One region of the Stenotrophomonas sp. STEN030 genome, then DNA from elsewhere that is predicted to be linked to it. Evidence: riboswitches for the same ligand, from Rfam matches in the RefSeq annotation. Region 1 holds a riboswitch; the other holds the start of a gene.

The links. A riboswitch is a leader RNA that binds a small molecule or an ion and turns the genes downstream of it on or off. The one in region 1 is predicted to bind thiamine pyrophosphate.
Region 2: another riboswitch for thiamine pyrophosphate. It lies ahead of thiC (phosphomethylpyrimidine synthase ThiC); the one in region 1 lies ahead of ACVOLR_RS10255 (TonB-dependent siderophore receptor).

What each region holds. Positions count from the first base shown of each region.
Region 1 is NZ_JBRREB010000024.1:32,975-49,089, forward strand. Features, by position in the region: gene ACVOLR_RS10190 (MotA/TolQ/ExbB proton channel family protein) at 1-152, shown strand, start outside; gene ACVOLR_RS10195 (ExbD/TolR family protein) at 157-579, shown strand; gene msbA (lipid A export permease/ATP-binding protein MsbA) at 576-2,321, shown strand; gene lpxK (tetraacyldisaccharide 4'-kinase) at 2,321-3,343, shown strand; gene kdsB (3-deoxy-manno-octulosonate cytidylyltransferase) at 3,380-4,153, shown strand; gene ACVOLR_RS10215 (low molecular weight protein-tyrosine-phosphatase) at 4,150-4,641, shown strand; gene ACVOLR_RS10220 (hypothetical protein) at 4,638-6,053, shown strand; gene uvrC (excinuclease ABC subunit UvrC) at 6,050-7,897, shown strand; gene pgsA (CDP-diacylglycerol--glycerol-3-phosphate 3-phosphatidyltransferase) at 7,905-8,519, shown strand; tRNA gene ACVOLR_RS10235 (tRNA-Gly) at 8,568-8,643, shown strand; tRNA gene ACVOLR_RS10240 (tRNA-Gly) at 8,703-8,778, shown strand; tRNA gene ACVOLR_RS10245 (tRNA-Gly) at 8,837-8,912, shown strand; gene pnuC (nicotinamide riboside transporter PnuC) at 9,046-9,642, opposite strand; gene ACVOLR_RS10255 (TonB-dependent siderophore receptor) at 9,639-11,813, opposite strand; TPP riboswitch at 11,883-11,978, opposite strand; gene ACVOLR_RS10260 (phosphotransferase enzyme family protein) at 12,022-13,158, opposite strand; tRNA gene ACVOLR_RS10265 (tRNA-Gly) at 13,476-13,551, shown strand; tRNA gene ACVOLR_RS10270 (tRNA-Cys) at 13,624-13,697, shown strand; gene ACVOLR_RS10275 (hypothetical protein) at 13,913-14,380, shown strand; gene ACVOLR_RS10280 (hypothetical protein) at 14,427-14,840, shown strand; gene ACVOLR_RS10285 (PDZ domain-containing protein) at 15,205-15,879, shown strand; partial or broken gene ACVOLR_RS10290 (IS3 family transposase) at 15,963-16,115, opposite strand, start outside.
Region 2 is NZ_JBRREB010000020.1:36,700-52,814, forward strand. Features, by position in the region: gene ilvG (acetolactate synthase 2 catalytic subunit) at 1-1,484, opposite strand, end outside; gene ilvC (ketol-acid reductoisomerase) at 1,617-2,591, opposite strand; gene ACVOLR_RS08890 (AfsR/SARP family transcriptional regulator) at 3,233-4,060, shown strand; gene ggt (gamma-glutamyltransferase) at 4,333-6,036, shown strand; gene ACVOLR_RS08900 (BCCT family transporter) at 6,149-7,729, opposite strand; TPP riboswitch at 8,000-8,101, shown strand; gene thiC (phosphomethylpyrimidine synthase ThiC) at 8,217-10,091, shown strand; gene ACVOLR_RS08910 (DUF4136 domain-containing protein) at 10,231-10,788, shown strand; gene ACVOLR_RS08915 (ion channel) at 10,845-11,528, shown strand; gene ACVOLR_RS08920 (winged helix-turn-helix domain-containing protein) at 11,776-14,043, shown strand; gene ACVOLR_RS08925 (helix-turn-helix transcriptional regulator) at 14,177-15,079, shown strand; gene ACVOLR_RS08930 (TonB-dependent receptor domain-containing protein) at 15,142-16,115, shown strand, end outside.

The DNA of each region.
Region 1 (16,115 bases):
TCCATCGTTACTTCCGTGGCCTGATCGATGGCTATGTGATCGAGATGGAGCAGGAAGCCAGTGCGTTGCTGGATGCACTTGATGGCCGGCCGGCGGTGATGGCTGCCAGCAAGGCCGCCGCGCCGCGTCCAGCGGCAACCGAGAAGGCCTGAGCCCATGCGGATTGGTAGCAATAGCACTCAGGATGAGCCGCATATCGATCTGGTGCCATTGATCGATGTGATCCTGGTGCTGATCATCTTCTTTGTGGTCACCACCACCTTTGATGCGCGCTCGACGTTGCAGGTGCAGTTGCCCACGGCCAGCGACCAGAAGACCAGCTCGCCGCAGAGCTCGCTGAGCGTGTTGGTCAATGCCGACGGTCGTTACTTCGTCAACGATCAGGAAGTGCTGCGCACCGACATCGAATCGCTGAAGCAGATCATCGCGCAGTTGGCCGGTACCGATCGCGAGCAGACAGTATTGCTGCGCGCTGATGCACGCACGCCCTATCAGGCTGTGGTCACAGCGCAGGATGCCTTGGGTCAACTCGGCTTTCGCCGGATTGCGATCGCAACCGCACCGGAGGCCAAGCAATGAGTGATAACGAATCGGCCTGGAAGATATACAAGCGCTTGTTGAGCTTCGCCAAGCCCTATCGGCCGCTGTTATTGATGGCAGGCCTGGGCATGTTGATCGAGGCCGGTGCAGGCAGTGGCTTCCTGATCCTGATGAGCCCGATCACCAACAGTCTGGTTAACCCGAAGGACATCAATCAGTGGATGCCGTTGGCCGTCATTGGCTTGTTCCTGCTGCGTGGTGTGGCCGGTTATCTGACCGACATGGGCATGGGCAAGGCTGCACGCAGCATCGCCCGTGATTTCCGGGTGCTGGTGTTGGGCAAGTACCTGCGGCTGCCGGGGCAGCGTTTTGACTCTGAGCCAGTACCATCGATGTTGGTACGGCTGGGCTCGGACAGCGACCAGGTGGCACAGGCTGCGATTGATGCGATGAAGGTGGTGCTGCAGCAATCACTGCAGGCACTGGGTTCGCTGGCAGTGATGCTGTACTACAGCTGGCAGGTGACGCTAGCGATCTTCGTGCTGGCACCGCCACTGGCCTGGGTGATGAACATCGTGGCCAAGCGCTACCGGCGTATCAGTCACCGCATCCAGGAGAGCGGTGCGGATCTGTTGCAGTCAGCCGACCAGGCGCTGTCCAGCCATCAGGAAGTGAAGATCTACGGTGCGCAGCCGGCCGAGTTGGATCGCTATACCGGGTTGGCAAATACCAATCTGCGGTTGGCGATGAAGGTTGAGGCTACGCGCAGCATTTCTTCCAGCATGGTGCAGTTGATCGGTGCAGTCGGTCTGGCTGCGCTGCTGCTTATCGCTGGTCACGAAGCAGCTGCCGGGCGGCTGACAGTGGGTGATTTCGTCGGTCTGTTGATGGCGATGCTGGCGATCATTCCCGCACTGAAGCAGCTGACCAACGTGCAGAACATGACCCAGCGCGGCATTGCCTCGGCACAGCGTCTGTTCGTCGTGCTGGATGCCGAAGATGAAGTCGACAGCGGCAATGTTCCGCTGCAACGCGCCAAGGGCCTGTTGGAGTTCCGTCATGTCACTGCCCGTTATGTGGGGCAGACCAAGCCGGCGCTGGAAGACGTCAGCTTCATCGCCAAGCCTGGCACGGTAACCGCCATCGTTGGACGTTCCGGCAGTGGCAAGTCGACCCTGATCAAGTTGATCCCGCGCTTCTATGAAATTGAAGCCGGTCAGATCCTGCTCGACGGTCACCCGTTGCAGGATTACAAGCTGGCCGATCTTCGTCGGCAGATTGCCTTGGTTGGCCAGCAGGTCACTTTGTTCAACGGCAGCATCGCTCAGAACGTCGCCTATGGTGAGTTGCAGGAGCGCGACGCCGAGGCGCTGCAGCGGGCGATCGAAGGCGCAAATGCCAGTGAGTTCGTCGAGCAGCTGCCGCAGGGCGTGGATGCGCCGGTTGGGGCAAAGGGCGGTCGCCTGTCCGGTGGCCAGCGTCAGCGCCTGGCGATTGCGCGCGCAATGCTCAAGGACGCGCCGATCCTGATCCTGGATGAAGCCACCGCTGCGTTGGACAACGAATCCGAGCGGCTGGTGCAGGACGCGCTGCAGAAGTTGATGCCAGACCGCACCACGCTGGTCATTGCCCATCGCCTGTCTACCATCGAGCACGCCGACCAGGTGTTGGTGATGGACCAGGGGCGCATTGTTGAGCGCGGTACCCATGCCGAATTGCTGGCAATGGGCGGTTTGTATGAACACCTGCATAGCATGCAGTTCCGCGATAGGCAGGAATGATGGCCAAGCAAGGACCGCAAACGCCGGCCTACTGGTATGGCGATGCGCCGGTGCCACTGCTGGCGCGACTGGTTGCACCGTTGTATGGCGCGGTAACCGGTCTGCGCCGCAGCCTGTACCGACGCGGCTGGCTGCGCGCCCGGCAGGTGGCGCTGCCGGTGATCGTGGTCGGAAATATCACTGCCGGCGGTACCGGCAAGACCCCGCTGACCATCGAACTGGTCAACCGCCTGCGTGAAGCGGGTTGGAAGCCCGGTGTTGCCAGTCGCGGTTACGGTCGCGATGAGGCCGATACGGCGCGTTGGGTCACCGCTGATATGGACGTGCGCCTGGGCGGCGATGAGCCGGTGCTGATTGCCTGGAAGACCGGTGTGCCGGTGCGGGTGGACAAGGACCGGGTCGCGGCGGCCAAGGCTTTGCTTGATGCCGGCTGCGACGTGGTGGTCTGCGATGACGGCCTGCAGCATTACCGCTTGGCGCGCGATATCGAAATCGAAGTGGTGGACGCTGTGCGCCGCTATGGCAACGGTCGGCTGCTGCCGGCCGGGCCATTGCGCGAGCCGGTCTCGCGCGCCGCGTATTGCGACTTCCGTGTGGTAAATCTAGGACAGACCAGCGATGCATCCACCCAGGCGGAAGACGCTGGTTTTGGCGAGTGGGCGATGCGACTGTCGATCGATTCGGCGCGGCCGCTGAAGGGCGGTCGCGACAAGCCCTTGAAGGCATTTGCGGGGCTGCGCGTACACGCGGTGGCCGGCATCGCCAATCCGCAGCGGTTTTTCCAGATGCTGCGCAGCCGCGATATCGGCGTGGTGCCGCATGCCTTTGCCGACCATCATCGCTATACGGCGGAAGATCTTTCCTTCGGCAGCGAGTTGCCGGTATTGATGACCGAAAAAGACGCAGTCAAATGCCAGGGCTTCGCCACGGCGTGGCACTACGCGGTGCCGTTGCAGGCCGAGTTGCCGGCGGCATTCTGGGTGGCCTTACTGGACCGCTTGGGTAAGCTTTCCCGCGGCTGAGACAGGCCGTTGTTGCGCATGCTGGAAGGAGTTGAGATGAGCGTTGTTCCCGAATTCGTGGTGGCCATTCCGGCCCGTTATGCCTCCACCCGTTTGCCGGGCAAACCCTTGGCGCTTATCGCCGGGGAGCCGATGGTGCTGCACGTGGCGCGCCGTGCGCTTGCCGCTGGTGCCCGCGAAGTATGGGTGGCAACCGACGATGCACGTATCGCGCAGGCGGTAGCGGGGCTGCCCGGTATCCATGTGGCGATGACCGACCCCACGCATGCCTCCGGTACCGATCGCCTGGCCGAATGCGCGCGCCGGGCCGGTTGGGCTGACGATGTGATCGTGGTGAACCTGCAGGGCGACGAGCCGTTCGCTCCGGCCGCAGGCATCCAAGCGGTCGCTACGATTCTTGCCGACAGCGGTGCACCGATGTCGACGCTGGCAACGCTGGTCGAGGATGCCCCGACCTTGTTTGATCCCAATGTGGTCAAGCTGGTACGGACTGCGCAGGGTGATGCCCTGTACTTCAGCCGCGCGCCGATTCCGTGGCACCGCGATGGCTTCGCTACCAGTCGCGATGTGCTGCCGGCGGGGCAGTGGCTGCGGCATATCGGTATCTACGGCTACCGCGCCGGTTTCCTGCAGCAGTTTGCGGCCATGCCGCCCGGCAATCTGGAGCGGATTGAATCGCTTGAGCAGCTGCGGGTGCTGGAGGCTGGTTTCCGCATTGCGGTGGGCTTGTCACCGGCGCCGTTTCCACCGGGAATCGACACCCCGGAAGACCTGCACCGCGCCGAGGCGCAGATGAAGGCGGCGCAATGAAGCTGCTGGTGGTCTGCCTGGGCAATATCTGCCGCTCGCCGATGGGCGAAGGGGCTTTGCGTGCGCGGATCGCCGAGGCAGGGCTGGGTAGTTGGGTTCAGGTCGATTCGGCTGGCACTTCGGGCCATTGGCATGCCGGGCGCGGCCCGGATCCACGTGCCGTTGCCTGCGCCCGCCAGCACGGCGTGGACATCTCCGCTCAACGTGCCCGTCAGTTGCTGGCCGAGGATTTCGAGGAATACGACCTGATCCTGTGCGCGGATGGCGACAATCTGCGTGATGCCCGGGAGCTGGCGCCGACCGGTTTTGAAGCGCGAGCGGTGTTGTGGCTGCGGTGGGCGGGCATTGACGGGGCCGATGTGGTGCCGGACCCCTATTACGGTGACATGGCAGATTTCGAGCACAGCTGGGCACTGCTCGATACTGCGGCCCAGGCCACAGTGCGCCGCCTGTCGCGGCGCGATGACTCCGGCATAATCCCAGCATGAACGAAACCCGCGTAACCGAACTGCCCACGTCTGGCATCTGGCTGAACGCAGCGCCTGCGACCCTGCAGGACATGCGCGGCCGCCCGCTGGTACTGGCCTTCGTAAACGGCGCCTCGGTGTGGTGCATGCAACGGCTGGCCGAGGTCATGCGCTGGCAGGCACGCAACCCTGGCAAGGTACAGCTGCTGGTGGTGCAGGTGCCGCGCTTCGAGTTCGAGCGCGAGCCGCAACATGCGCTGAAATTGCTGCGTCGGCAGGGCATCAGCGCGCCCGTCGTGCTGGACGCGCAGTGGGATGCCTGGCGCCGGTTTGACGTGCAGTCCTGGCCAACCCTGCTGATGCTCGATGCCTATGGGCAGGAACAGGAGCGCTTGGTCGGCGCGACCGGTGATCTGGAGCGGGCCTTGAACAGTCTGGGTGAAGGCGTGGTGCGTCCGCTGGACGACGACGCCTACGGCGTCCGCGAGATCAACGCCGAGCCGCGCCTGCCGCTGCTGTTCCCGGCCGGTCTGGTAGCTACGGCAGATCGCCTGTATGTGGCCGACACCGGTCATCACCGGATTCTTGAGTGCAACCATGATGGCCGTGTGCTGCGCCAGTTCGGTCTGGGCAGCGCCGATCTGATCAATGGCGGTACCGGCGAGGCAGCCTTCAATCGTCCGCAGGGCTTGGCGCTGGTGCGCGAGATCCTGTATGTGGCCGATACCGGCAACCATGCCTTGCGCAGCATCAATCTGATCAGCGGGCAGGTGGACACTTTGTGTGGCAACGGCCGTGCCGGTGATCCGCGTGCCGGCGTGCTTGCCCAGCCCTGGGACAGCCCGCTCAATCACCCGGCAGCGGTGGCGGTGGCGGACAACCAGGTCCATATCGCGATGGCCGGTGACAATCACATCTGGAGCTATGACCTGGGCACGCGCGAGCTGCGCTGGCGTGCCGGTGCCGGCGCTGTGGAAGTGCGCGATGGCAGTGGCCATCTGGCCGCATTCGCGCAGCCCTGCAGTCTGGTTGCGGTCCAGCAGACGCTGTATGTCTGCGATGCGCTGGGCTCGGCGATCCGTTCGGTACAGCTGCGTGGCGACCTGGTGCAGACGCTGGTCGGGCAGGGGCCGTGGGAGTCGGGCAATGTTGATGGCCCGCGCCTGCGTGCACGTCTGCAGTACCCGTTGGCCCTGGCAATGGGGCCGGATTCACCGCTGTTGTGGATTGCCGATGCCGGCAATGGTTCGCTGCGCACCCTGCGTCTGGGTGGTGGTGACCTGTCTACGGTCAATCTGCCGCGTCGTCTGCATGGTCCGGCCGCGTTGGCAGTGGCTGCAGGCGCGATCTGGATTGCCGAAGCCGACGCACACGCCGTGCTGCGTTTTGATCCACTCAGCGGCGAACTGAGTGAAGTGCCGATTGAAGGATGACCGACGTAGTTGCCAATGAATTCGATGGCAAGGCCTTCGCTGCGGCACTGAGCACCGCACCAGGTGTGTACCGGATGTACGCTGCCGATGACACCTTGCTGTACGTGGGCAAGGCCGGCGCGCTGCGCAAGCGCGTAGGCAGCTATTTCAACGGCTCGCCGAAGAGCCGGCGCATCATGATGATGCTGTCGCAGGTGGCGCGGATGGATGTCACCGTTACTCGCACCGAGGCTGAAGCGCTGCTGCTGGAAAACCAGCTGATCAAGTCGCTGAACCCGCGCTACAACGTCTCGCTGCGTGACGACAAAACCTACCCGCAGGTGTTGCTGACCCGTGAGCAATGGCCGCGGATTGCCTTGCATCGCGGTCCACGTGCATTGCCCGGGCGTTACTACGGACCGTATCCCGGCGTTGGCGCGGTACGCGAAACGCTGAACCTGATGCACAAGCTGTTCAAGCTGCGCAGCTGCGAAGACAGCGTATTTCGCAACCGCTCGCGGCCCTGCCTGCAGTACCAGATCGGCCGTTGCAGCGCGCCCTGCGTGGAGCTGGTGCCACAGGCCGAATACGACGAATCGGTGCGGCGCGCGGCGATGTTCCTGGAAGGCAAAAGCGATCAGCTTGCCGAGGAGTTGATGCAAGCGATGCAGCAGGCCAGCGATGCACTGGAGTTCGAGCGTGCCGCGCGGCTGCGTGATCTGGTGGCGTCACTGCGCAGCATGCAGAACCGGCAATACGTGGATGGGCGTGCTGCCGACCTGGACGTGCTGGCCTGCGCAACCCAGGGCGCCAGCGCCTGCGTGATGCTGCTGGCGTTCCGCGATGGCCGCAACCTGGGTACGCGCGCGTTCTTCCCGCGTACCAATGGCGAAGACAGTGCCGAGGAAGTGTTGGCAGCGTTTGTCTCGCAGTATTACGTCGAACATGAGCCGCCGGCTGAAGTGTTGTTGGATCGGCAGATTCCGGATGCGGAGATGATCGAAGCCGCGCTCAGTGCCTCGGCCGAGCGCAAGGTGGCGCTGAAGTGGAACGTGCGCGGTGAACGCGCCGGCTACGTGGAACTGGCCAGCCGCAATGCGCAGATCACCCTTGTCGCCGAGATGGACAGCGCTGGTGCGCAGCAGGCGCGCAGCGAAGCGGTACGGCAGATGCTGGGTCTGGCCGAGCCGGTCAAGCGCGTGGAGTGCTTCGATATCAGTCACACCATGGGTGAGGCCACGGTGGCCTCGTGCGTGGTGTTTGATGCTGCCGGCCCGGTGCGCGCGCAGTACCGGCGCTACAACATCAGTGGCATCGAGCCGGGCGACGATTACGCAGCCATGCGTCAGGCCATCGACCGCCGCTTCCGCCGTGCGGTGGAAGAGGGCGGGGTGTTGCCGGATGTATTGCTGATCGACGGTGGCGCCGGACAGTTGGCGCAGGCACAGGCGGCGCTGGCTGACCTCGGCGTGGAAGGGGTGATGCTGGTAGGAGTGGCCAAAGGCGTGGAGCGCCGCGCCGGCCACGAAGCGCTGGTGCTGCCTGATGGTCGCGAGCTGCGCCCCGGCGCGGCGTCACCGGCCCTGCAGTTCATCCAGCAGGTGCGTGACGAGGCCCATCGCTTTGCCATTACCGGCCATCGCGGGCGTCGCCAGAAGGCGCGCATGACCAGCAAACTCGAAGATATTCCCGGTATCGGCCCGCGCCGGCGCGCCAGCCTGCTCAAGCATTTCGGCGGGATTGCCGGTTTGAAGGCGGCAGGTGAGGCTGAAATCGCCCGCGTGGAAGGCATCAATGATGCCCTCGCTGCGCGTATCTACGCTAACCTTCATGGTCTGTCGGTACCCGATCCGGCGGCGGAGTAAGTTTGTAATGAAATTGACCATCCCCACCTGGCTGACATTGCTGCGGATCATGATGATCCCGGTGCTGGTGCTGGTGTTCTACTTGCCCTATGCCTGGACCAACTTCGCCTCGGCGGCGATTTTCGGCCTGGCGGCGATCACCGATTGGCTGGACGGCTGGGTGGCGCGCAAGTACGAGCAGCATTCGGCGTTCGGGGCATTCCTGGACCCGGTGGCGGACAAGTTGATGGTGGCGGTGGCCTTGTTCCTGATCGTGCAGGGGCATCCGACGCCGTGGATGGCGTTCTGGGCGGCGGTGATCGTGGGCCGTGAAATCGCAGTATCGGCGTTGCGCGAGTGGATGGCCGAGATCGGCCAGCGCGCCAAGGTGCGGGTGGCGATGATCGGCAAGGTCAAGACCACCGCGCAGATGGTGGCGTTGCTGTGCCTGTTGTACTCGGTGTCGCCCAATACCTCGTACAAAACCATCTGGATGGGTGAACCGGTTTTCCATATTGGTGACTGGATGTTGGCCATCGCGGCTTTGCTGACTCTGGTGTCTGCGCTGCAGTACCTGCGTGCGGCTTGGCCGAGCCTGCGTGAAGATGAAAAAGCTGCGCGCAATGGTGCGGTTAAAAAGTGAACAGGCTGTTGACACTGTGGCCAATGCATGTAGAATTTCGCCTCCCAAGCGGGAATAGCTCAGTTGGTAGAGCGCAACCTTGCCAAGGTTGAGGTCGCGAGTTCGAGTCTCGTTTCCCGCTCCAGTTTCAAACATCTTTCCACGCGGTTTATGGGTAGATGAGTAAATAGATGTAGCAAGCCTGCGGGAATAGCTCAGTTGGTAGAGCGCAACCTTGCCAAGGTTGAGGTCGCGAGTTCGAGTCTCGTTTCCCGCTCCAGTCTTGCGATACATCTTCGAATGCTGGTTGCTTGTTTTTCAGGCGCCGCATTCAATCCGCGGGAATAGCTCAGTTGGTAGAGCGCAACCTTGCCAAGGTTGAGGTCGCGAGTTCGAGTCTCGTTTCCCGCTCCAGATAATGACCTGCAGATTCCATGTGAAATCTGCAGGTGAGAAAAGGCCCCTGACGGGGCCTTTTTTATTGTCTGCAATTTGCCTTCAGCCAGCTGTTGCCGGCAACGGCAGCAGTGGCGATGCGAAGGATCGCTCAGCGCGCGCCGTGCGGGAGCGGTTCGGTGGTTGGGGAGTTGGCAGCCGCACTCCATGCACGCAGCCCGATCACGGCAAGACCGAGGAAGAATACGTACAGCGCCGCAGTCACGTGCAGTGACTTGAACATATAGGCGCCCACGTAGACCACATCGACCACGATCCACAGCCACCAGGTGGCGGTGTGGCGGCGTGCCTGCCACCACTGTGCGACCAGGCTCAATCCGGTCAGCATCGCGTCCAGCCACGGCAGCGATGCGTCGGTGAAGCTGTGCATGCCGGCACCAAGGGCGATGCCGCCGAGCAGGCCGATGCCCAGATCACGCAGCATCTTGCTGCGTGACAGGGGCACGATGCGCACGCTGCCTTCGTCGGCGGCGTGGCGGCGCCAGTTGACCCAGCCGTAAACCAGGAAAACGGCGAAGGCGAGCTGCAGCAGCGTGTCCGAGTACAACTTGGCTTCGGCGAACACCAGTGCGTACAGCGCCACCGACAACAGGCCGACCGGCCAGGCGACCATCCGCCGTTGTGCCATCAGCCAGACGCCGAGGATGCTGCATAGCGCGGCCGACCATTCGAGCGTTGCGCCGCTCACAGTGCGATGCTCACCGATACGCGTGCCTGCCGCGGTGCGCCCGGGAACAGGTAGTAATCGCCCATGCTGCTGCCGGTATCGCGCCAGTAGAAGCGATTGAAGAGATTGTCCACCGACAGGTTCCAGTTCACTGCGTGGCCTTGCAATTGATGCTGGAAGCCCAGGCCGGCATCGAACACGTTGTAACTCGGTGCGCGAACTGCACCATCAGCACGCGCGGTATTGGCCGAGGCGTAGCGCCAGCCGCCGGTCAGGTCCAGCCCTTCAACGAAGGGCAGCGCATAGCTCAGATGCACGCTGGTGCGCAGCTTGGGCACGTTGACCAGTTGGTGACCTTCGTAACTCGGCGTGCCGGTGTCGCGCGCACGCGCCCGCAATACGCTGGCGCTGGCGGTGATCTGCAGTGCATCGGTGAGCTGGCCGTTTGCGGTCAGCTCCAAGCCGACGTGGGCCTGCTTGCCTTGCTCGACGAAGGTGTAGCCGACATCACTGCCGTCGGGCTTTGCGTACTGGTACGGCTGGGTGGTGCGGAACAGTGCAGCGCCCAGGGTCAGTTGCTCGCTGCTGGCGTACTTCACGCCGACTTCGAGCTGGCGCGATTGCACTGCCGGCAGGAAGGTATCGGCATTGGCAGTCCAGAACGGTGCTTCCTGGCCGAGCGAGATGCCTTCGACATAGCTGGCGTAGGCATTGATGCTGTCGCTGGCCTTCCACATCACCGCGGTCTGCGGCAGGAAGCGCGATAGACGGCTGCGACGTTCTGGGTTGCCACGCTTGTCGTAGGCGCGCTCGTCCAGGCGCACGTAGCGGCCGCCGGCCAGCCACTGCCAGTCTTCATTGAGCTGGATGCGATCCAGTGCGAATACCGCGGTCTGGCGGCTGTCCAGGCGACGTGCGGACGCGCCCGGCATCAGCGGCGAGGGCTCGAATACCGGCAGCTGCTTGTCATGGATGTTGACCGTGCCTACGTACTCGTTGACGTTGCGGCGCTTGTCGACGGTGCGACGGAACCGGTCAGCACCGATGGTCAGCTGATGCCCGATGCTGCCGGTGTCGAAGCTGCCGCGCAGCTCGGCGCGCAGTTCCTGGTTGCGACGGGTGTCGTCCGGGCTGCGGTAGTCGTAGATGTCGTAATCGCCGTTAGGCGCGAAGTAATTGCCGGGCACGCTGCCATCGGCGCATTGCGCGGCGTAGTAGCAGCCATAGGCGAAGGCGACGTTGTCGTCGATCACCGTGCGGCTGTGGCTGACGGCAATGCGCGATTGCCAATTGGCGTTGAAATCGTAGGTGTGCAGTGCGGTGATGTTGGTGCTGGCGATGCCTACCGGCTTCTGCCACGGCTGATAGCCGAGCAACTGCTCACGGTCCACGCCGGTCGGCAGTTCACGTCCGCCCAGCAGCTGGTAGCCGGAGGCCGAGCGCTGCGCGCTGGTCTGGTAGTTGGCGTCGACTTCGAGCTTGCCGCGCTCGCCGATCAGCCAGTCGGTCGCCAGTGAATAGAAATTGCGGCGGCCATCGGCATGTTCGATATAGGAAGCGCTGTCGTCCCACGCTGCGTTGAAGCGCAGGCCGATGCGCGGGGTCAGCCAATGGCCGACGTCGATGGCGGCGTAGCGCGAGCCTTCGTTGTCGGTGCCCAGGGTGACGGTGCGTACTTCGGCCGGCCGCTTGCCGACGTAGTTGATGATGCCGCCCGGCGCCATTACGCCGGCCGCCAGACCTGCTTCACCCTTGAGCACTTCAACGGCTTGCAGATTTTCCAGCGCCAGCCGCTGTTCACCGGCAATCGACATGCCGTTGAAGCGGTAGCCGGTGGCGGTGTCCAGCGCGAAGCCGCGGATGGCGACGTTCTGGTAATAGCCGACCGGGGCGTAGGCGTCGCCCAATGAGGCGTCATTGCTGGCCAGCTCGGACAGCGAACGCACCTGTTGGTGGTCAAGGAAGTCGCGGTCCAGCACGTTCATCGATGCCGGCGTGCTTTTCCAGTCGCCGCTGCCAAAGCTGTTGGCGCGGGAATTGTCTGCTTCCGGCTGACGGGCCTGTACGCGTACGGCGGCCAGTTCGGTCGGGGAGTGTTCGGCAGCAGCATCAAGGCCGGTGTCGCTGGCGTACAGCGGCAGGGCGGCGCTCAGGGCGAGAGACAACAGCGTGGGGCGCAGGCAGCGGTTCATTCGATTCGTCTTCAGGCAACAAGGGAGACGAAGCGAAGGCGCGCATGCGCAGCGCCAATGACGGCGCGACGGCTGCTGCTCAAAGCTCCCTACGCCGGTGCAAACCGGATCAGGTTCCAAGGGACTCTCTCAGCCTGGCAAATCCAGGCACCCCCGCTTCAGGGCGCCATTTCACTACAAATGCGAATGATTTGCGAGTCGGGCCGCTTCAGGCAGCGGCGTGCAGCGACTGCAGCAAGGCCTGGCCGGGGGCGCTGGCGAACCATTCGGGGTGGCCCAGCATGAACGGCCGCCAGGCCACATCGGCATTCGCGGTGGAGCCGGTGATGCCTTCGAAATATTCGACTTCAGACAGTGCAAAGTCGAAATGCACCATTGGCAGCAGGTCGGCCAGCAGGTGTACCCGCTCAGCCGACAAGGGCGCTACCTCGCGGTAGCCTTCGAGCAAGGCCAATGCGATCTCGACACGTACCGCCTCGGCGCCGCGTTCCAGTTCCAGCCAGGCGATGGCATTGCGCTCGATCGCCGTGGCCAGGTCGAACAGGGCGCTGGTGGGGGAGGCCAGGCCGAAGTCGAGCACGCTGCTGACTTCCATCGCATTCTCACCATGGCCCCACAGCAGGTTGGAGACATGCCAGTCGTTGTGTGCCCAGAGCCGAGGTTCGGCCTGTAGGCGTGCTGCCAGGCCGATGTGCCAAGACATGACGCTGTGCTGCAGTTGTTGCTCCCAAGGAATGCGCGACAAGTAGCAGGCCAGACCGGGTCGGTTGCAGAGATCGGCTTTGAGGGCCGCGATCGGGTCTTCCGCACGGATCAGCTCATCACGTGCGACCAGTAGGTGGGTGCTGCGCTGGGGCGCGTCATAGCTGGAGGAGGCGCGGTGCAGGGTGGCCAGCATGCGGCCGGCAGCGCGCGCGCGTTCGACTTCGGTCAGCAGCGTCCACGATGGGGCATCCCGGTACAGGTCCTGTCCATCGGCCACGGCGTGCAGCTCGTAGGTCCAGTCGCCATGTTCGATGGCGGTCTGGTCATCGTGGCCATGCAGGAGCTGGGTAACCGGCACCCCTGCCTTGGCGAGGTGGGTGATGAAGTGATGCTCTTCCTGCAGGCAAGCAGCGCTACGGACCAGTCGATGGTGCCGTTTGACGAAAACCTTGCTGTGCGAGCCCTGAACAATAGCTGCGGCCGACATCGGTCGCGGACTGTGCCAAAGCAGGGTGCTGCCAGCGTCCAGCTGCGGGTAGTAATGGCACAACCAGGCAAGCTCGGTCGCATTGATGGCGGGCCAGTCGGCGGCCACCTCATCATTGTTCAGGCCTTGCACACGGTGTGATTGCTGGGTCATCGGAACAGGCTAGGACAGGTGATACGAGGGAGGCGCGATGGTACGCCAGCCCCGCCAAGGCTGCTGAATGTAGTGCCGAGCCATGCTCGGCAGGGGCCTTCCCGGTGTAGTGCCGAGCCATGCTCGGCAAGGGGGCCTTCCCGGTGTAGTGCCGAGCCATGCTCGGCAAGGGCCTTCCCGGTAAAGCCCCAGCCAAGCATGGCTCGGTTCTACAGGGGTTGCAGATCCAGCGCAGACAGTCAAACAACCCATGTGAAAGGAATTGTTAAAAAGCGCTGGCGTGCCCCTGCCGAAGTCTGTATCATTCGCCCCACACCGCGGGAATAGCTCAGTTGGTAGAGCGCAACCTTGCCAAGGTTGAGGTCGCGAGTTCGAGTCTCGTTTCCCGCTCCAAATCGGAAAGGGCCCCCGCAGCGGGGTCTTTTCATGTCGAGGCGGTGTAGTGCTTCGGCGGTGCAATTGTTTGGCCTGGTAGCAGAGTGGTTATGCAGCGGATTGCAAATCCGCGTACGCCGGTTCGATTCCGACCCAGGCCTCCAAGTAGTAAGCAAAAAGCCCTGAGAAATCAGGGCTTTTTTGTTTTTCGTAATTTCTGGGCCTTTCGCGAAATATCCGCATTCCGGGGCGAGATGTCCCGTTTGCGACTCGTTTTCGCGTGGCAAACTCACGTCAGCATACCTAAAGTGCCTGTACGCGAGTTTGCTGGAAGGTCATGGCGACAAAACGAAAGCGGGGGGACTCCTAGCACTACATCGTGGGCGGGGTAGGGCTGCTTCCCAAGCCGATCTACCTCAGTTTTGGGGTGGAGAAGGAGGGGGATGAGTACGTTGCAAGGTTGGAAGCGTTGCTCGATCGGGGAGTGGTGCCGGAGGAGTTCGTAGCGCCAAAGACCGATCCCAAGCGCCTCCGCGGTCGCGTGTCGGAGTGCTGCAGTAAACAGGCCATCTCCGTCGATGATGCCAAGCTGCTGCCGGTTGTGTTGTCGCGACTTCTGATAGAAATGGCCATGGCCGACCTCACGTTCTGTTGGGTAACCGAATGGGTCGCCTCGATGAAGCGTGCCCACACTCTGTCGCCATCAACATTTCGGCACCAGGTCGGTGTCCAGTCCCGCGCGCTGGACTGGCTCGCGGCCCAAGGCGAGCTCCCGACAAACCCATTGCGTTTGCTTCCCCGGGGCTACTCGGCCTACACGGCCGATGGCGCCGCTGTACGGGCCTGATCCGAGCCGCGCGGACATAGTTCGCGTGTTTCACGGGATAACCTGATTGGCACTGGAGGAGCGCAATCGCCGGTCGCGCAGTTTTATCGACGCCCGGACTCTTTGGGGGATCACCGACTGCATCGCGCAGTTCGAGCGGGATCCAGGCGAGCAGACTCGTCGCAATCTGGGCGCGTTGAAGGCGCGCGCTGCCCTGGCCCGCGAGCAGCTATTTCCGGAGAGGCTGGAAGAGCGCATGCCGCAGATTGCTGCCGTAGCGATGGGCTACATGAAAGATGAGCGCTTGAGCAATCGCGAGCGAGCCGCGGCCATGGGGGTCAGCGAGTCTGCGTATCGCCAAGGTTGGTCAGGTGTTGTCGATTGGCTGCTGACCCGGATTGTAGAGGCGGAGCAAGATGCGGCGCGGGTGTTCAGCCGGTCGTTGCGTGAGGAAGGGTCGGCAGGTTTAGTTTTGATCTAAAGAGCGCAGGCCTGCAGACCTGCCCCGGCGTGCGGGAGGGGGGGAATGGGTGGCACAGTTCGCTATTGGTTCGGGACCCATTAGTATGAGCGGCCAGATCATTGTCACTTGTCCAGGGGGGGAAGAGGTGATTAAGTTAAGGTTGATGGCGCTTTGCGTCTTAGGGACTACTCCGGCTGCTGGATTCGCAAATGACCTATTTGCGGTTACTCCGTCGGGGAGTACCGAAATGTTCTTCTCAGGAAAGGCCGCGGAAGTAGCCGGGAAGATATCCGGGCGTTGCATGGATTTGCGATGGACAGTCGTATCATCCAACGAAACAACGGTTGTCTGCGACTCACCCTTGAGCACCGGGCAGTCAATTATGGGCCAACTGCTACTGGGCAACAGCTACTCGACGCCGCCCAAGCGATTCTTTCGTTTCAACATTAGCGAGAACGCCGGGATTTCGAGGGTGCAGGCTGCCGGATGGATGGAGACGCAAATGGCGTTCGGTCAGATCCAGCGGGTCGATTTTTCGGGGGCCGATTTCCACAACGGCATCATGGGCTTCATGGGGGCCGCCGGCGGGAAATTCCCGGTGGGGACAACGTTTCCGAATCATGTAGTCATGGGGGTTGACGTCGAAGCCACGCAACAAGGCCGCTACGGAGCTATGCGAATCACTGGGGTACGGCCAGACTCAGCCGCGATGCGAGCCGGGATCGTTGTCGGAGATGTAGTGACTCGAGTCGCAGGCCGCAGGTTCAAAAATGACGACGAATACCTGGCTGCCACAGAGAAGGCGGCCAGTTCCGCAACATATCCCGTCGAGCTTACGAGGAATGGAGCGACAATAAGCCTCACGTTGGATCGTGAGTTTCGCCCGGCTTATGTGGAAGAGGTGCTTGCAGAGGCAGAGCCCCGGAACACTCCATCAACAAGTACACCGTCGTCGTCAGTGGCGGATGAGTTAGCTAAACTACTGAAGCTGAAAGAGCAGGGAGTGCTGACGCAGGAAGAGTTTGATTCTCAGAAGGTAAAGCTTCTAACGCAATGACCTCTTCTTGGCGAATGCGCAGGTGATGCCTGTGCATTTTTGCCTTGCAGTCCTACTGGCGGCCTCCCAAATCTTGAGCCGATCTAGGGTAGAAAAATCGGCGTGTTTGGGGCTGTCCGAAATGCGTCGCCGAACTGCGCTGGCGCGGCATTTCCCAGGGACGAATGCGGACGGAAATGATTGTAGTCGGTTCTCCAGCTTTCGATCTTCTGGCGGGCGTCGTCAAGGGGCAGGAA
Region 2 (16,115 bases), on a different contig from region 1:
TCCGGGTTGTCGGACAGGTCGATCTCGCTGTAACGCTCGGCGAAGAACAGCTCCTGCCACTGGCGGACCATGCCCAGCGAGGAGTTGTCCAGCAGCACGATCTTCACCGGCAGGCGGCAGCGGGCGATGGTGGCCAGCTCCTGCACGTTCATCATGAAGCTGCCATCACCGGAGACCAGCACCACGGTGCGATCGGGGCAGGCGAACTGCGCGCCCATCGCCGCCGGCAGGCCGAAGCCCATCGTGCCCAACGCGCCGGATGTCAGGTGATTGCGCGGGTGATTGAAGCGGCAGTGCTGCGCCACCCACATCTGGTGCTGGCCGACATCGCAGGCGATCACGGTATCCGGCGGTGCCACTTCGCTCAGCCGCTTCAGCAGCGCCGGGGCATAGATGTCATGGCCGGGGGCGTCATAGCGGGCGGCGAACTTTTCACGGTTGGCGGCACAACGTGCACGCCAGCTGTTGCAGCTGCTGCGGATGCTGGTCAGTGCCTGCAGGCCGGTTTTGACGTTGCCGGGAATGGCGATGTCGACCGCGCGCAGCTTGGAGATTTCGTAGGCATCGGCATCCAGATGGATGACGCGGGCGAACGGGGCGAACTCAGCCAGCTTGCCGGTGGCACGGTCATCGAAACGGGCACCGACCACGATCAGCAGGTCCGACTCCTGCACCGCCATGTTGGCGGCGCGGGTGCCGTGCATGCCCAGCATGCCCAGGTATTGCGGATGATTGGCCGGCAATGCACCCAGGCCGCGCAGGGTCAGCACGGTCGGAATGCCGGAGCTTTCGACGAAATGACGGAACTCGCCAACCGCATCGGCCAGACCGATGCCGCCACCGCCGTAGATCACGGGTTTTTCGGCCGCGGCAATCATTTCCACCGCAGCAGCCAGGCGTTCGGCTGACGGTGCCGGTACCGGATCCACCGATGCAGGCACGTGCTCGGGCAGATGCGAGGCATCACCCAACTGCACGTCCTTGGGCAGGTCGATCAGCACCGGACCGGGCCGCCCTTCGCGGGCGACACGGAAGGCTTCGGCAACCACGTGCGGCAGCTCATCAACGCTGCGCACCAACCAGCTGTGCTTGACGATCGGCAAGGTCATGCCGAACACATCCAGTTCCTGGAACGCATCGGTACCCAGCAGCGGGGTAGCGACCTGACCGGTCAGGCACACCATCGGTACCGAGTCGAGCATGGCGTCGGCAATGCCGGTGACCAGGTTGGACGCACCCGGGCCGGAAGTGGCCACGCATACGCCTACCTTGCCGCTTGCGCGGGCATAGCCATTGGCGGCCAGTGCGGCGCCTTGCTCGTGTCGTACCAGGATGTGCTTGAGGCTGGAGTCCACCAATGCGTCGTAGAACGGCATGATGGTGCCGCCCGGGTAGCCGAACAGCGTTTGCACGCCTTCGGCTTCCAGGGCCTGCGTCAGCCAGCGTGCGCCGTTACGGGGCGCAGCGGGGGTGGAAGTGTTCATGCAGCGACCTTTGCCTGTTGCGGGTGGGGGACCGCGGGATGGAACCTGGCTGCGACCGTAGCGTGCATGCCCCGTGGCCCGCGCTTGGCGCGGGACACGGGATGTTGCGCTGGACGATTCGCCGGCACGTTCTTACGCCGTCTGACCTTGCAGCCAAACCATCTTGGCGCGCAGTTCCTTGCCAACCTTTTCGATCGGGTGTTCCTTGTCGGCCTGCTGGAACTTCTTGTAGTTCGGCAGACCGGCTTCGTACTCGGCTTCCCAGTTCTTGGTGAAGGTGCCGTTCTGGATGTCGGTCAACACGTCCTTCATGCGTGCCTTCACCGAGGCATCGATGACGCGCGGGCCGCTGACGAAATCGCCGTACTGCGCGGTCTCGGAGATGAACTCCAGCATGCGGGTGATGCCGCCTTCGTAGAACAGGTCGACGATCAGCTTCAGTTCGTGCAGCACTTCGTAGTAAGCGATTTCCGGCTGGTAACCGGCTTCCACCAGCGTTTCGAAGCCGGCCTGCACCAGCGAGGAAGCACCGCCGCACAGCACGGCCTGCTCGCCGAACAGATCGGTTTCGGTCTCTTCCTTGAAGGTGGTCTTGATGATGTTGGCGCGGGCGCCGCCCAGGCCAGCCGCATAGGCCAGTGCGAACTGCTCGGCCTTGCCGCTCTTGTCCTGGTAGACCGCGTAGATGCACGGTACGCCGCGGCCGATTTCGTACTCGCGACGCACCAGTGCGCCCGGGCCCTTGGGTGCGACCAGCACCACGTCCAGGTCGGCGCGCGGCTCGATCATGCCGAAATGCACGTTCAGGCCGTGCGCGAACAGCAGGCAGGCGCCCTGCTTCATGTTCGGGGCCAGTACCTCGTTGTACAGCTTCTTCTGCACCATGTCCGGGGTCAGCACGGCGACCAGGTCGGCGTCCTTGACCGCTTCGGCCGGGCTCTTGACGGTGAAGCCATCGGCCTGGGCCTTGACCTCGGTGGGGCCGCCGGCGCGCAGGCCGACAACCACGTCGAAGCCGGATTCACGCAGGTTCATGGCATGGGCGCGGCCCTGGCTGCCGTAACCGACGACGGCGATTTTGATCTGGGGCAGTTCGTTGGTGCTCATGGTGCTTGGTTTCCTTGCAATGAAGAGAGTCAGGCAGAAATAAAAACGGCCGTTGCGTCAGGACGCAGCGGCCGGGGCGGGCGGGGCAGGCACCATGCAGGTCGCAGCGCTGCGGCAGGCGGCGTTGGCGGTGTGTTTGTTGGAGGTGTCTGGGGTCGGATACATGGTTTCAGATGAAATAGAAGCTGGAAACGAAAAACCCCGCGCCGGGGCCGGTGCGGGGTCTTTGTTCGAATCTGGCATTTTCTGCTACGCGCCAGCTCGCCCCGCCCCTGTAGGTTCGGTAATAAGTACGAGTACAAGCAGCGACGCCGCGGCGTGAGCCGGGGTCGAAAGCGTGTTGGCGGTGGTGTTGTGGCGTTGCAGCATTCGTCGAGATAACCACCGTAGGTAGGTGCGTGTCAACGCTTGCAGGTGTGATTTTCTGGATTCGGTGCGTAAGCCCCGCCGTGGCGGCATGGTTGCGGCTGAAACCTACATGTTCAATCAACGGCTGAGGCTGGATTGCGCGGATTCGGGCCAATCCGGAAGCTTGGATTGGCGCGGGAGAAAAATATTGCCCGGTGGTGATTGGATCGCGCCGCTTTTGCCGGTTTAGGAAGTAAGAGGCTCTTTTCTGGGCCTGCCGGAGGATGGAAGCCATGATGCAGTTAACAGGACAGGACATCACGTGTGCAGGCGTGCACCGCTGTGACGGACCCAGCGGCGAGCTGACGCCAGGTCTGGTGCAGCTGATGGGCCAGGGGGTTGGCCTACCTGCACCGCTGATCTATCGGAAGGGGTGGGCCCTGCTCGGCTACCTGGCGATCGAGTCCAACCGCATGCATTCGCGGACGGCGCTGGCGGCGTTGTTGTGGCCAAACCTGGGTGAGACCAGCGCCCTGACCAACCTGCGTCAGGTGCTGAGCAACCTCAATCGCTTCTGCAGCCTGGCATTGGGGGAGCGCAGGCTGCGCATCGAGCGCTCGGCGGTTGGTCTGATGCGTGGCAGTGAGCCACTGTTCGATGTCGATCTGCTGCAGCAGATGCCGTGTGAGTCGATTCACCTGATGGCCGAGCAGCGGGTGTTCCTGGATGGAATGGAGGATATTGCCGATTCCAACTTCCAAAGCTGGCTGGCCAGCACCCGGCAATTGCTGGACGCGCAGCTGCTTGATGCGGCGGCGCGCTGCTGCGATGAAATGCTGGATGCAGCGCGTTGGGAGCCTGCCGTACAGCTGGCCAGTGCCTTGAGTCAGCTTGATCCCTGGAACGAGGCACATACCCGGCGGGTGATGCGCGCCCATGCCGGCACTGGCATGCGTGCTGCGGCGCTCACTGTCTACCAGCGATTCGAATCGGTACTGCGGCAGGAGCTGGGTCTGGATCCAGGCCAGGAGACGCGCGGCCTGCTGGAGCAGATCAGTAGCGCGCCCAGCGGCGGACACGAGGCAGCTGGCTTGATGGGATTGGCGTCTGCGCGGATGTAGGGCTGGGTTGCCAGTGGTGATCTGCGGGCCTGCTGTTTGTCTGTGGGAGCGGCGTGAGCCGCGAAGCTGAGCTTGCTCAAACCGCTTCATCTGAAGATGTCTATGCATCGCGGCTGACGCCGCTCCCACAAAGACTGTCCGATGCCTGTGGTCCAGCTTGGCTGGTTCGAGCACTTGGATGACGGGGAGTGCAGCACGAGGCGCACGCGCAAGACGTGCGTCGTTGCGGTGGCTGGGCTATCGTCCAGCCATTCCCTTGTTGGTTGCCCGCCATGCTGCGTACCGCGTTGTTGCTTGCTCTATCTACTGTGCCGGTAACGGCGTTTGCCGCAGACCGTATCACCGGGCATGAATTTGCCACCCGCTCGGAAGTCATCGCGCCGCATGCAATGGCGGCCACGTCGCAGCCGCTGGCCACACAGATCGCACTCGACGTGATGAAGGGCGGCGGTTCTGCGATGGACGCGGCTATCGCCGCAAATGCTGCGCTGGGCTTGATGGAACCTACCGGCAACGGCATTGGCGGCGACCTGTTCGCGATTGTCTGGGACCCGAAGACGCAAAAGCTCCATGGCTACAACGGCTCGGGCCGTTCGCCGCGCTCGCTGACGCTGGCGGAGTTGCAGCGGCGCGGTTTGAAGGAAATTCCAGCAACCGGACCACTGCCGGTGTCGGTACCCGGCGCGGTGGATGGCTGGTTCGCGTTGCACGAGCGCTTCGGTCGCAAGCCAATGGCGGAGAATCTGGCGCCGGCAATTGCCTATGCGCGCGCAGGGCATCCGGTATCGGAGGTCATCGCCTACTACTGGGATCGCTCGGTGCCCAAGCTGTCGCAGTATCCAGGCTTCAAGGAGCAATTCACCATCGATGGGCACGCGCCGCGCAAGGGGCAGATGTGGCGTAATCCGAATCTCGCAAACACCTTGCAGCAGATTGCCGACGGCGGCCGCGACGCATTCTACAAAGGCGACATCGCCCGCAGCATTGGTGACTACTTCAAGGCCAATGGCGGCTATCTGAGCTACGAGGACATGGCCGCTCACCAAGGCGAGTGGGTCGATCCGGTCAGCAGCAATTACCGTGGCTATGACGTGTGGGAGCTGCCGCCGAATAGCCAGGGTATCGCCGCGCTGCAGATCCTCAATGTGCTGGAAGGCTACGATTTCTCGAAGATTCCCTTTGGCTCGGCAGAACATATCCATTTGTTCGTCGAGGCCAAGAAACTGGCCTTCGCCGATCGCGCACGCTTCTACGCGGACCCTGCATTCTCGCCTGCGCCGGTACAGCGGCTGATCTCCAAAGAGTACGCCGCACAGCGGCGTGCGCTGATCTCGATGGACAAGGCCTTGAAGGAAGTGCAGCCGGGCACGCCCAGGCAGTTGGAGCAGGGCGACACCATCTACATGACCGTGGCTGATGCCGACGGCATGATGGTGTCACTGATCCAGTCCAATTATCGCGGCATGGGCAGCGGCATGGCGCCGCCGGGGCTGGGCTTCATCCTGCAGGACCGCGGCGAGATGTTCGTGCTGCAGAAAGATCACCCCAACGGTTATGCACCGGGCAAGCGGCCGTTCCAGACCATCATCCCGGCCTTCATCACCAAGGACGGCAAGCCGTTCGCCAGCTTTGGTGTGATGGGCGGCGCGATGCAGCCGCAAGGCCATGCGCAGATCGTGATGAACCTGGTCGATTTCGGCATGAACCTGCAGGAGGCCGGCGACGCACCGCGGATCCAGCATGAAGGCTCCACCGAGCCGACCGGGCAGGCCACGGCGATGAGTGACGGCGGCGAGGTCAATCTTGAAACCGGCTTTGCCTATGAGACGGTGCGCAGCCTGATGCGCAAGGGCCACCGCGTGGTGTTTGCCGACGGTCCTTATGGTGGTTATCAGGCGATCATGCGTGATCCGGAGAGCGGCGTTTACTATGGCGCTTCGGAAAGCCGCAAGGATGGGCAGGCTGCGGGTTATTAAGGCTCGTTGCTGAGCAAGCGGTGCTGTAACTGCGCCCATCCGTCGGCCAGAGCCAAAGGGGAGGGCGCTTTGAACTTGAGTGCAACTCCGGGACGCCGCCGATTGTCTGTAGTCAGGGGTCGGCGTTGGTGTCTGCTTCTGCGGCCATGCGTGCTTCTTCCTGCGCTGCCTGCTCGCGTTCGATCCACGCCTCCATCATGTGTCGCGCGCGCTGTGCGAGCCGACGTTGGCGGTTGTGCTCGGCGTCCAGTACCCGGTACAGCGAAATCATCACCAGCACCATCAACAACGCGAATGGCAATGCTGCAATGGTGATCATGCCCTGCAGTGCTTCAAGACCGCCTGCCAGCAGCAGCACCGCAGCGATCAGTGCAATGGCAATGCCCCATACCAGCTTGCGCGACAACGGAGGATCGCCGGCGTCATCGGTGGACATGCTGGCCAGCACCAGTACCGCAGAATCGGCGGAGGTGACGAAGAAGATGACCAGTAGTACCAGCGCCAAGCCCGACAGCAGCAACGAGGCCGGCATGCTGTCGAACAGCGTGAACAATACCGTTTCATAGCCATTGCCCAGCGCCTGGACCAGATCGGCCTGACCAAACAGCTGCGCCCACAGCGCGGTGCCGCCAAACACCGAGAACCACAGGAAACCGAGCAGGGTTGGCGCCAGTACCACCCCGACCACGAACTCGCGGACGCTGCGGCCGCGCGACACCCGCGCAATGAACGCGCCCACGAACGGCGCCCAGGCGATCCACCAGGCCCAGTAGAAGATGGTCCAGTCCGCGACCCAGGTGCTACCCGAGAAGGGCGACATGCGCAGGCTCATTGTCACCAGCTGGTTGAGGTAGGAGCCCAGCGTGGTGGTAAAGGTATCGAAAATAAAGCCGGTGGGGCCGAGCACCAGCACTGCGGCCAGCAGCAACGCCGCCAACGCCAGATTGAAGTTGGACAACCACTTGATGCCACGGTCCACGCCGCTGGTGGTGGAGATCATGTAGAGCACGAAGGCGATGGCGATGACGGTCATCTGCAGTGGCACGCCTGCGCTCACGCCGAACACCCGTTGCATGCCGGCGGCGATCTGGATGGTGCCGAACCCCAGCGTGGTGGCGACACCGATGGCAGTGGCTACCACGGCGGCAATGTTCACCAGCTTGCCGACCCAGCCACGATGATGGCGGCCGATGACCGGTTGCAACATGTCGCTGATCAGACCCCGGCCATTGCGGTTGTACTGGAACCAGGCCATTGCCAACCCGATCAGCGCATAGATCGCCCACGGGTGCAGGCCCCAATGAAAGAATGAGTAGCGCATCGCGGCACGGGCGGCATCCATGCTTTGCGGCGTCAGGCCTTCCGGCGGGGTGACGAAATGCGATACAGGCTCGGCCGCCCCCCAGAACACCAGGCCGATGCCCATGCCAGCGGCGAACAGCATCGACAGCCAGCTTGCACGGGAAAAGTCCGGCTCGGCGTCTTCGCCACCGATGCGCAGGCTGCCGAAGCGCCCGAACGCCAGATACAGCAGGAACGACAGCGTCAAAAACACGATCAGCAGGTACATCCAGCCGGCCCCGCGCACAACCTGGGTCAGCGCGGCCTGCACCACGTCGTTGAAGGGGCCTGGCGCGAGGCCAGCAATCAGCACCAGCAGCGCGACCAGTGCGATGGAGACACGAAACACCATGGAGGAGCTTCTCCGATCAAATAAGCGATTGAGGGGAGCGAGCCAGAGCTTGCAGGACAACCGGCGTGCACGATGGCAACGGGCCGGGAAAGGGGGAGCGGCAAGCGCCGCAAGGCAGTCATTGGGAACCAGCCGCAGCAGCATGCTACTGAATGGCACGTCACGATTACGTTAGTGAGCTGTGAGGTCATGTGCTTGACGGCTGTACCCGCAGCTAGCCAATCCTCGTTCCCGCCGGGTTGGCATTCTCGTCGATTGCAGGTCTAATGACGCCCGAAGCGGGGGTACCGCGGCCACTGGGCCACGGTTGAGACATACCCTTCGAACCTGATCCGGCTCATACCGGCGTAGGGAAGCTTCGTGTGCCGCCAGTCGATGTGCCCGCAATGGGCCAGGACCGGCTGGCGTACGCCTTCGCTTCGTTCCGTCATGCGAATCCCTCGCGTGGCCTTCGCACTTCGCGTGTGGATAGACAGGACGAATGCCAATGAACGCACAGCCCAGCCTGCAGCAACAGGCCCAGCAACTCTCCGAGTCGGTGACCCGGCCGATACCCGGTTCGCGCAAGATCTTCGTCGGGGGCTCGCGCCCGGACCTGCAGGTGCCGATGCGTGAGATCGCGCTGACCCGCACACCAACCCTGTTTGGCGGCGAAGAGAATCATCCGGTCACCGTGTATGACACCTCCGGCCCGTATACGGACCCACAGGCCAATATCGATCTGGCAGTTGGGCTGGCGGCGGTGCGCAGCGCCTGGATCGAGGAACGCGGCGATACCGAGCAGTTGGCCGGGCTCAGTTCAGAGTTCGGTCGTGGTCGCCAGCACGATGCCAGACTCGATGCCGTGCGTTTCCCCGGCCGCACGCTGCCCCGGCGTGCCATCGGCACTGCCAATGTCACCCAGATGCACTATGCGCGCCGTGGCATCGTTACCCCTGAGATGGAATACGTCGCCATCCGCGAGAACCAGCGACTGGACGCGGTGCGTGATGCCGGTCTGCTTGCGCAGCATCCGGGGCAGAGCTTTGGTGCCAACATCCAACAGATCATCACGCCGGAGTTCGTACGCGATGAAATTGCGCGTGGCCGTGCGGTGTTGCCGAACAACATCAACCATCCCGAGTGCGAGCCGATGATCATCGGCCGCAACTTCCTCACCAAGATCAACGCCAACATCGGCAACAGCGCGGTGTCGTCGGGTATCGCCGAGGAAGTGGAGAAGCTGGTGTGGGCGATCCGCTGGGGCGGCGATACGGTGATGGATCTGTCTACCGGCAAACATATCCATGAGACGCGCGAATGGATCGTGCGTAACTCGCCGGTGCCGATTGGCACCGTGCCGATCTACCAGGCGCTGGAGAAAGTCGATGGTCGCGCTGAAGCGCTGACCTGGGAGATCTTCCGCGACACCTTGATCGAGCAGGCCGAGCAGGGCGTGGACTATTTCACCATCCATGCCGGCGTGCTGCTGCGGCATGTGCCGCTGACGGCAAAGCGCGTTACCGGCATCGTCTCGCGCGGTGGCTCGATCATGGCCAAGTGGTGCTTGGCACATCACAAGGAGAACTTCCTTTACACACACTTCGAAGATATCTGCCAGATCATGAAGGCGTATGACGTCTCCTTCAGTCTCGGTGACGGCCTGCGCCCGGGCTGCATTGCCGATGCCAATGACGCGGCGCAGTTCGGTGAACTGGAAGCGTTGGGCGAGCTGACCAAGATTGCGTGGAAGCACGATGTGCAGACCATCATCGAAGGCCCCGGCCATGTGCCGATGCAGCTGATCAAACAGAACATGGACAAGCAGCTGCAGGAGTGCGGTGAAGCACCGTTCTATACGTTGGGGCCACTGACTACCGATATCGCGCCGGGTTACGACCACATCACCAGTGCGATCGGTGCGGCGATGATCGGCTGGTATGGCACGGCGATGCTTTGCTATGTGACGCCGAAGGAACACCTGGGTCTGCCCAACCGGCAGGACGTGCGCGACGGCATCATGGCTTACAAGATCGCCGCGCATGCCGCCGATCTGGCAAAGGGCCATCCGGGCGCACAGGTCCGTGACAACGCCTTGAGCAAGGCGCGCTTCGAGTTTCGTTGGGAAGATCAGTTCAACCTCGGTCTGGATCCGGAGAAGGCCAAGGAATTCCATGATGAGACGCTGCCGAAGGACGCGCACAAGTTGGCCCACTTCTGCTCGATGTGCGGCCCGCATTTCTGCTCGATGAAGATCACCCAGGATGTGCGTGAGTACGCTGCCGAGCAGGGGGTGGATGAGGCGCAGGCGCTGGTGACCGGGATGGCCGAGAAATCGGCGCAGTTCCGCGAGCAGGGCGCGCAGGTCTACCGGGTCGAATAAGCCGGTGAGTCGGGGCCGGGCATCCACGCGGGTGCCCCGGCCGCTGATTGACGCCAGCACGGGTACGGACGTGTTAGCGTGCAGCCGTCCACACCAGGGGTAGATCATGAAACTTCGCTTTGTTTCTCTGCTTTTCGTCTTGTCCACGCTGCTCCTGCTGGGCGCCTGCGCCAGCACCCCGCGCGTCGCCAGCCAGGCAGATCCTACTGCCGATTTTTCGAGCTACCGCAGCTTCGCGTTCTTCAGCCCGCTGGCGCTTGAGCAGCACGGCTATACCACCATCACCAGCAACCGCATCCGCGCGGCGGTGCGCGCGCAGATGGAGTCACGCGGTTACCGTTTCGATGAAGCCAATCCGGACCTGTGGGTGAACCTCAACGCCTATATGCAGGACAAGACCCAGGTCACCACGATGCCGGAAGTGGATTACGACTATTACTACAGCTATCGCGCCCGCGGTTATGTTGCCGTGCCGTACTGGCGCGACCGCACTGATGTACGTCAGTACACGGAAGGCACCTTGAACGTGGACGTGGTGGATGTGCGGAAGAAGCAACTGGTTTGGGAAGGCGTTGCGGTCGGCACAGTCGGACGGCTGAAGCCGGAACAGCGTGGCGAGCGGATCGATGCGGCGGTGGCAGCGATCTTTGCCACCTATCCGTATCGCGCCGGGATGGCAGCTAGCCCGACCCCCTGAGCTCCGCGCCTGCGGGCTTTGGATCAACTACACCGCTCGGCACTGGCAATGAAAGGATGCGTATGCACTCGCGCTTGAGGTGGATCGTGATGGCGCGCAGGCACCCGTCGGCATGGTTGCTGGCGGTGCAGCTGCTCGGTGTACTGCTCTACCCTGCGATGGAACACATGCCGGCCGGACGCGCGCTGTTCGGCGCGTTCGGCATGCTGGTGCTGGGTTTGGCGGTATGGGTGGTGCGGCGTAGCCCGCTGCTGTTGTGGCTGGCGTTGACGCTGGCGATCCCGGCGGTGGTGTTCTCGGTCGCCGGTGCATTGTTGGGGCGCCATTCGCTGATCGCGGTAGCGCAGGCATTCGAGAGCCTGCTGTATTTCTATACCTCATGTAGCTTGATTGCCTACATGCTGCAGGACCACAAGGTGACCCGCGATGAGCTGTTTGCCGCCGGCGCCACTTTTACCTTGCTGGCTTGGGCATTCGCGTTTGCCTATTCAGTATGCCAACACGTCTATCCAGGCAGTTTTGTCGCCACCAGCGAGGGTGATTTCAGGAGCTGGGTCGAGTTGCTTTATCTCAGCTTCAGCTTGTTGTCAGGGGTAGGCCTGAGTGACGTGGTTCCTGTGCATCCACAGGCACGTGCGTTGGTGATGCTGGAGCAGTTTGCAGGCGTTATGTACGTTGCGTTGGTGGTTTCACGGCTGGTTGGCCTGACCATCTACAAGGCAGAAAAAACTGAACGCTAGATAAAAAAAACGCGCCAGAAGGCGCGAATCATGTAGCTGATTATGTAATTTCGTCGGCGAGAGAGAGCCTGATGTCGTCCACGTTTGGCACGTGGGGAACTTCGTTAGAGTAATATCTGTTCCAGATAAAACATTTGCTCTGTGCGTTGATGCCTTTTGCGGAATTTGGCGGCTTGTAAGGGTTTGGACCCGGAAAGCTGGACACAGGATTGGTGTCCGCCAGCGATTTTGAAAGACCGCGATGGCAATGAACCCCACCGAAAAACCAAGCTCTGACCGACTGCGCGTCGGTGAGTGTCTGGTGGTGCTTTCCTCTCGTGAGGTGCATCTGCCAGGGACACGCAAGATCCAGCGGCTCACACCCAAATCGGTGGGGGTGTTGTTGGCGCTTGCGCGCAGGCCGGGGCAGGTGGTGACACGCGACGAGCTGTTTGCCGAGGTCTGGCCGGACACCATGCCGACCAATGACGTGCTGACCCAGGCGGTAACCCAGCTGCGCAAGACGTTTGCCGCAAGCGAGGCCGGTGAGGGTGCACCTTATATAGAAACCATCGCCAAGACAGGATATCGACTGCTTGCCGCGGTGGTTTGGGAGTCGAGTCCGGAAACTGCGATTGTTGATGCGCTCGAGAGCGCTGACGCGGCAGTCGCTGATCCAGCGTCTGCGGACACGCGCGAATCAGCACGCTACAAACGTCGCAAGGTGCGTCGTTATGGCCTGCTGGTAATCGGCATTGCCTTGTTGCTCAGCACGCTGGTGATGGCATGGTTGCTGTGGGGGCGTGGTACGCCTTCGCAGGCGGATGCTACGGTTGTCGAGGGCAATCGGGTGGTGGGCAGTCCTGCGCGCCCGTATCGGCTGATTACCGCTAGCGAAGACGTTGAGGTCAATCCTTCACTCTCACCCGATGGTGCGTTGGTTGTGTTCGCGCGCGAGAAGGACAACAGCTCCAGCTTGTGGATACAGAGTGTAAGCAACGCGACCGCCACGCCGCTGCTGGTGACGCCCGCCGGGGCCTCGGACCGCTTCCCGGTGTGGTCACCAAATGGCCGCAATATCGCCTTTGCGCGCTTCCTCGCGCAGGGCGACTGCGAGGTGCTGGTAGTGTCGGCGACCGGTAACGGCTTGCGCCGCGCCACGCGTTGCGACGGTGCCGACATGCTCAGCTTTGACTGGGCGCCGGACGGTGCGAGTCTGTTGTTTGGTTCCATGACCGGCCGTTATGCGAGCCGCGGCATCCGCAGTCTGGACCTGGCCTCAGGACGCTGGTCATCGTTGCAGTACGAGATGGGGGCCGACGATTTCGACTATGCGCCGCGCTATTCGGCGGACGGGAAAAAAATCGGTTTCGTGCGCAATCCCCAGGTGGGCGACATGTGGGTGATGGATGCCGATGGCAGCAATGCGCAGCGCTTGACCGACGAGGCCGCCGAAATCAGAGGTTGGAGTTGGTTGGGCTCGGATGAAATGGTGTTCGGCCGCCGTATCGACAGCGAAGCGCGCCTGTATCGCTTGGATGTGGCGACGCGCGCCTTGCGTGACATGGGAATTGACAACGCACAGAGCCCCGCGGTGTCGCGTGGTGGTGGCAACCTGGCGTTCATGCGCAGCCAGCCGCAGTACGGCTTGTTCCGCATCCCGCTGGGAGCCGATCCAGGCACGTCGCAGCGACTGTTTGGGTCTTCGGCGCGTGATGGCCAGCCAATGGTCTCGCCAGATGGTGCGCAGTTGGCTTTCACCTCCGACCGTTCCGGTGCGTTTGCACTGTGGTGGGCACGCCTGAATGAACCTGCGTCTCTGCAGATGATCGAAGGGGTACGCCCTGAGGCGCGGCAGCCCATGGACTGGTCTGCCGATGGGCGGCGCCTGTTGGTGACCGGGCGTGATGCTGATGGTTCACCGGGTATTTATGAGGTGGCGCCTGAGGAAGGTCACTGGGTGAAGTTGGCGGTGCCTGTACGTGAGCCGCTGCAGGCGGTGTATGGGCCTGCCACTGATACGTTGCTGGTGGTTGAGCGCGGTGATGATGAGCGGATGGCATTGACCTTGTTTGATCGCAGTCAGCAGCCGTGGAAACGCTTGGCATCATTGGAGGGCGTGTCGCAGGTGCGTTACGACAATGCAGGACAGCGGGTGTTGTTCACGCGTTTAGCCAGTGGCGGGCTTTGGCAGGTGGCACCGGACTTGAGCCAGGACAGTGTGAAGGCCGTGCACGCTGAGCTGCCAACTCGCTGGCGGTACCGCGCTTGGGCCGTGGCTGCCAGCGGCGCCGTGGAATACCTGGACATCAGCCGGGATTGCAGTAGCCGGCTCACTGCAATCGCCGCTGATGGCAGCAGCCAGTGTCTGGATAAGAGCCGTTTCAGTGCGAGCAACGGCCTGAGCCTGGCGCCGGATGGAAGGGCGGTTTTCATTGCCTTGGCCGCCGCTGACAATACCGATATCGGGATGATGCGCATTCCGCAACGTGCGCCGCGACGGGTGATGGGCTTGGCTAAGTGGTTGTCGCCGTAGGATATAGTGGCTTCGGAAATATTTCGTAGTCCTTATCGGGAAGAATTCGCAGCATTCTCAGCGGACTTTCCTGACCATCGTCGCCAAAGTTGGCAAAACGTTCGCTCAATAAAAGCAAACGATGGTGTGCGACATGCGGCAGGTTTCGTGGGTGGATCGTGGTCAGTCGGTTTCGTTCGAAAAACCAGTAGAGGATGGCCCGCGGCCAGCCTGTGTCGGTGTGGCGCGGCTGGGCAGCCTGCAGACCTCGGGCACGGTATTCACGGTATGGCTGCAGCTGCGTGGCACCGCATGGGTTGAATCCAAGGAAGGCAAGTTCCGCTTGCGCCAGCGCGAGTGGATTGCCTTTGAAAAAGAATCGCGTCCGCTGATCCAGGCTGGTCGTGATGGCATGTGCATTGGCATCAGTCTGGATGCCGATGCATTGCGCATGCTCGGAACCTTGGCCGATTGCAGTGTCTATACCGGGCGCGGCCGCATGAGTCTGGGCGAAGCGCGCTTGGCGCTGCGCCTATGGCGTGAGGCGCAGGCATCCGGTGCGACCATCCATCAGCTGCGCCCCTTGCTGTTGCATCTTGCCTCGCTGCAGCGCGACCTAGCTGGCACCGTGCAGCGTTGCCCGGGGCGTTCGCGCATCCGCAAGCGTCAGGTATTTGGCCGTATGCAGCGTGCACGCATGTATCTGGAAGGCAACAGCCATCGCGTCGTACGCATTGGTGAACTGGCCGAACTGACCAACTTCTCCAGCTGGTACCTGTCCAAGACCTTCCAGAGCCTGTATGAAGAGAGTCCCCAGTCCTTGTCGGCGCGGTTGCGACTGGAACGTGCAGCGATGCTGTTGCGTGATACCGACATGATGATCGGTGAAGTGGCCTCTGCCAGCGGTTTTGATAACTGCTGCAGCTTTGCACGTGCGTTTCGTGCACGTTTTGGCGCATCGGCCACCCAGTACCGTGAGATGCCGGAAGCCTTGAAGCCAGACTCGGCAAAGCTTAAGGATGGCTCGCGCAAAACCAAGGTGGCACTACGAACGTAACGTTCAGGGGTGTTTAACACACCGCTAACTTTGTCGTTTGTTTTAGCTCTTTGGAGAGATTGATGAAGCTTCGTAATTCTGCAGTGCGGTTGGGCTTGCTCCCGGCCGGCATTGCTATTGCCTTGACCCCCTCTTTTGCTTCGGCGCAGGAAGCTGCTGCCGGTGCGACCACTCTGGATCGCCTGGAAGTCACCGGCTCGCGTATTCGCGGCGCTGACATGGAAACCCAGCAGCCGGTCGTCACGCTGACCCGCGAAGCACTGGAAAAGCAGGGTTTCACCTCGGTTGCTGACGTTCTGCAGAACCTGACCTCGGCCGGCTCCCCGGCCATCTCGCGTTCGCAGTCGCTGTCTTCTGGCGAAAACGTCGGCGGCTACTACGTCGACATCCGTAACCTGGGCGCGCAGCGCACCCTGGTACTGATGAACGGCAAGCGCCTGGGCGCTACCACCGCCGGTATGCAGGATCTGAGCCAGATCCCGATGGGCGCAGTTGAGCGCATCGAAATCCTGAAGGATGGCGCCTCGGCCATCTACGGTTCGGACGCCATCGCTGCTGTGGTCAACGTGATCACCCGCAAGCGCTTTGACGGCGGCGAAGCTTCTGCCTATGTCGGCCAGTACGGCGAAGGCGACGGCGAGACCACCCAGTACTCGATGACCCTCGGTACCCAGGGCGAGCGCGGTGGCATCACCATGGCCGCTGAGTACTACAAGGCCAAGCCGGTGTGGGCCAAGGACCGTGACTTCAGTGCTTACGGCAACTCCGGCCCGGCTTACCCGGGTGCTGGCGCCAGCGCCATCAATGAAAAGGGTTCGTTCTGCGACCCGTGCGCTACCCCGGGCATCAAGCCGGGTCAGCCGGGTTACGTGGCCAACAAGGATGTGCTGTGGTACACCTTGAAGGACGGCGGCAACCCCTCCAACCGTTCGGACTACCGCCTGCAGACCGCTGAAGATTCGGTCAATGCCAACCAGCAGATGGGCGTGCAGACCGGCATCGAGCGCAAGTCGTTGTATGTCAACAGCAACTACGA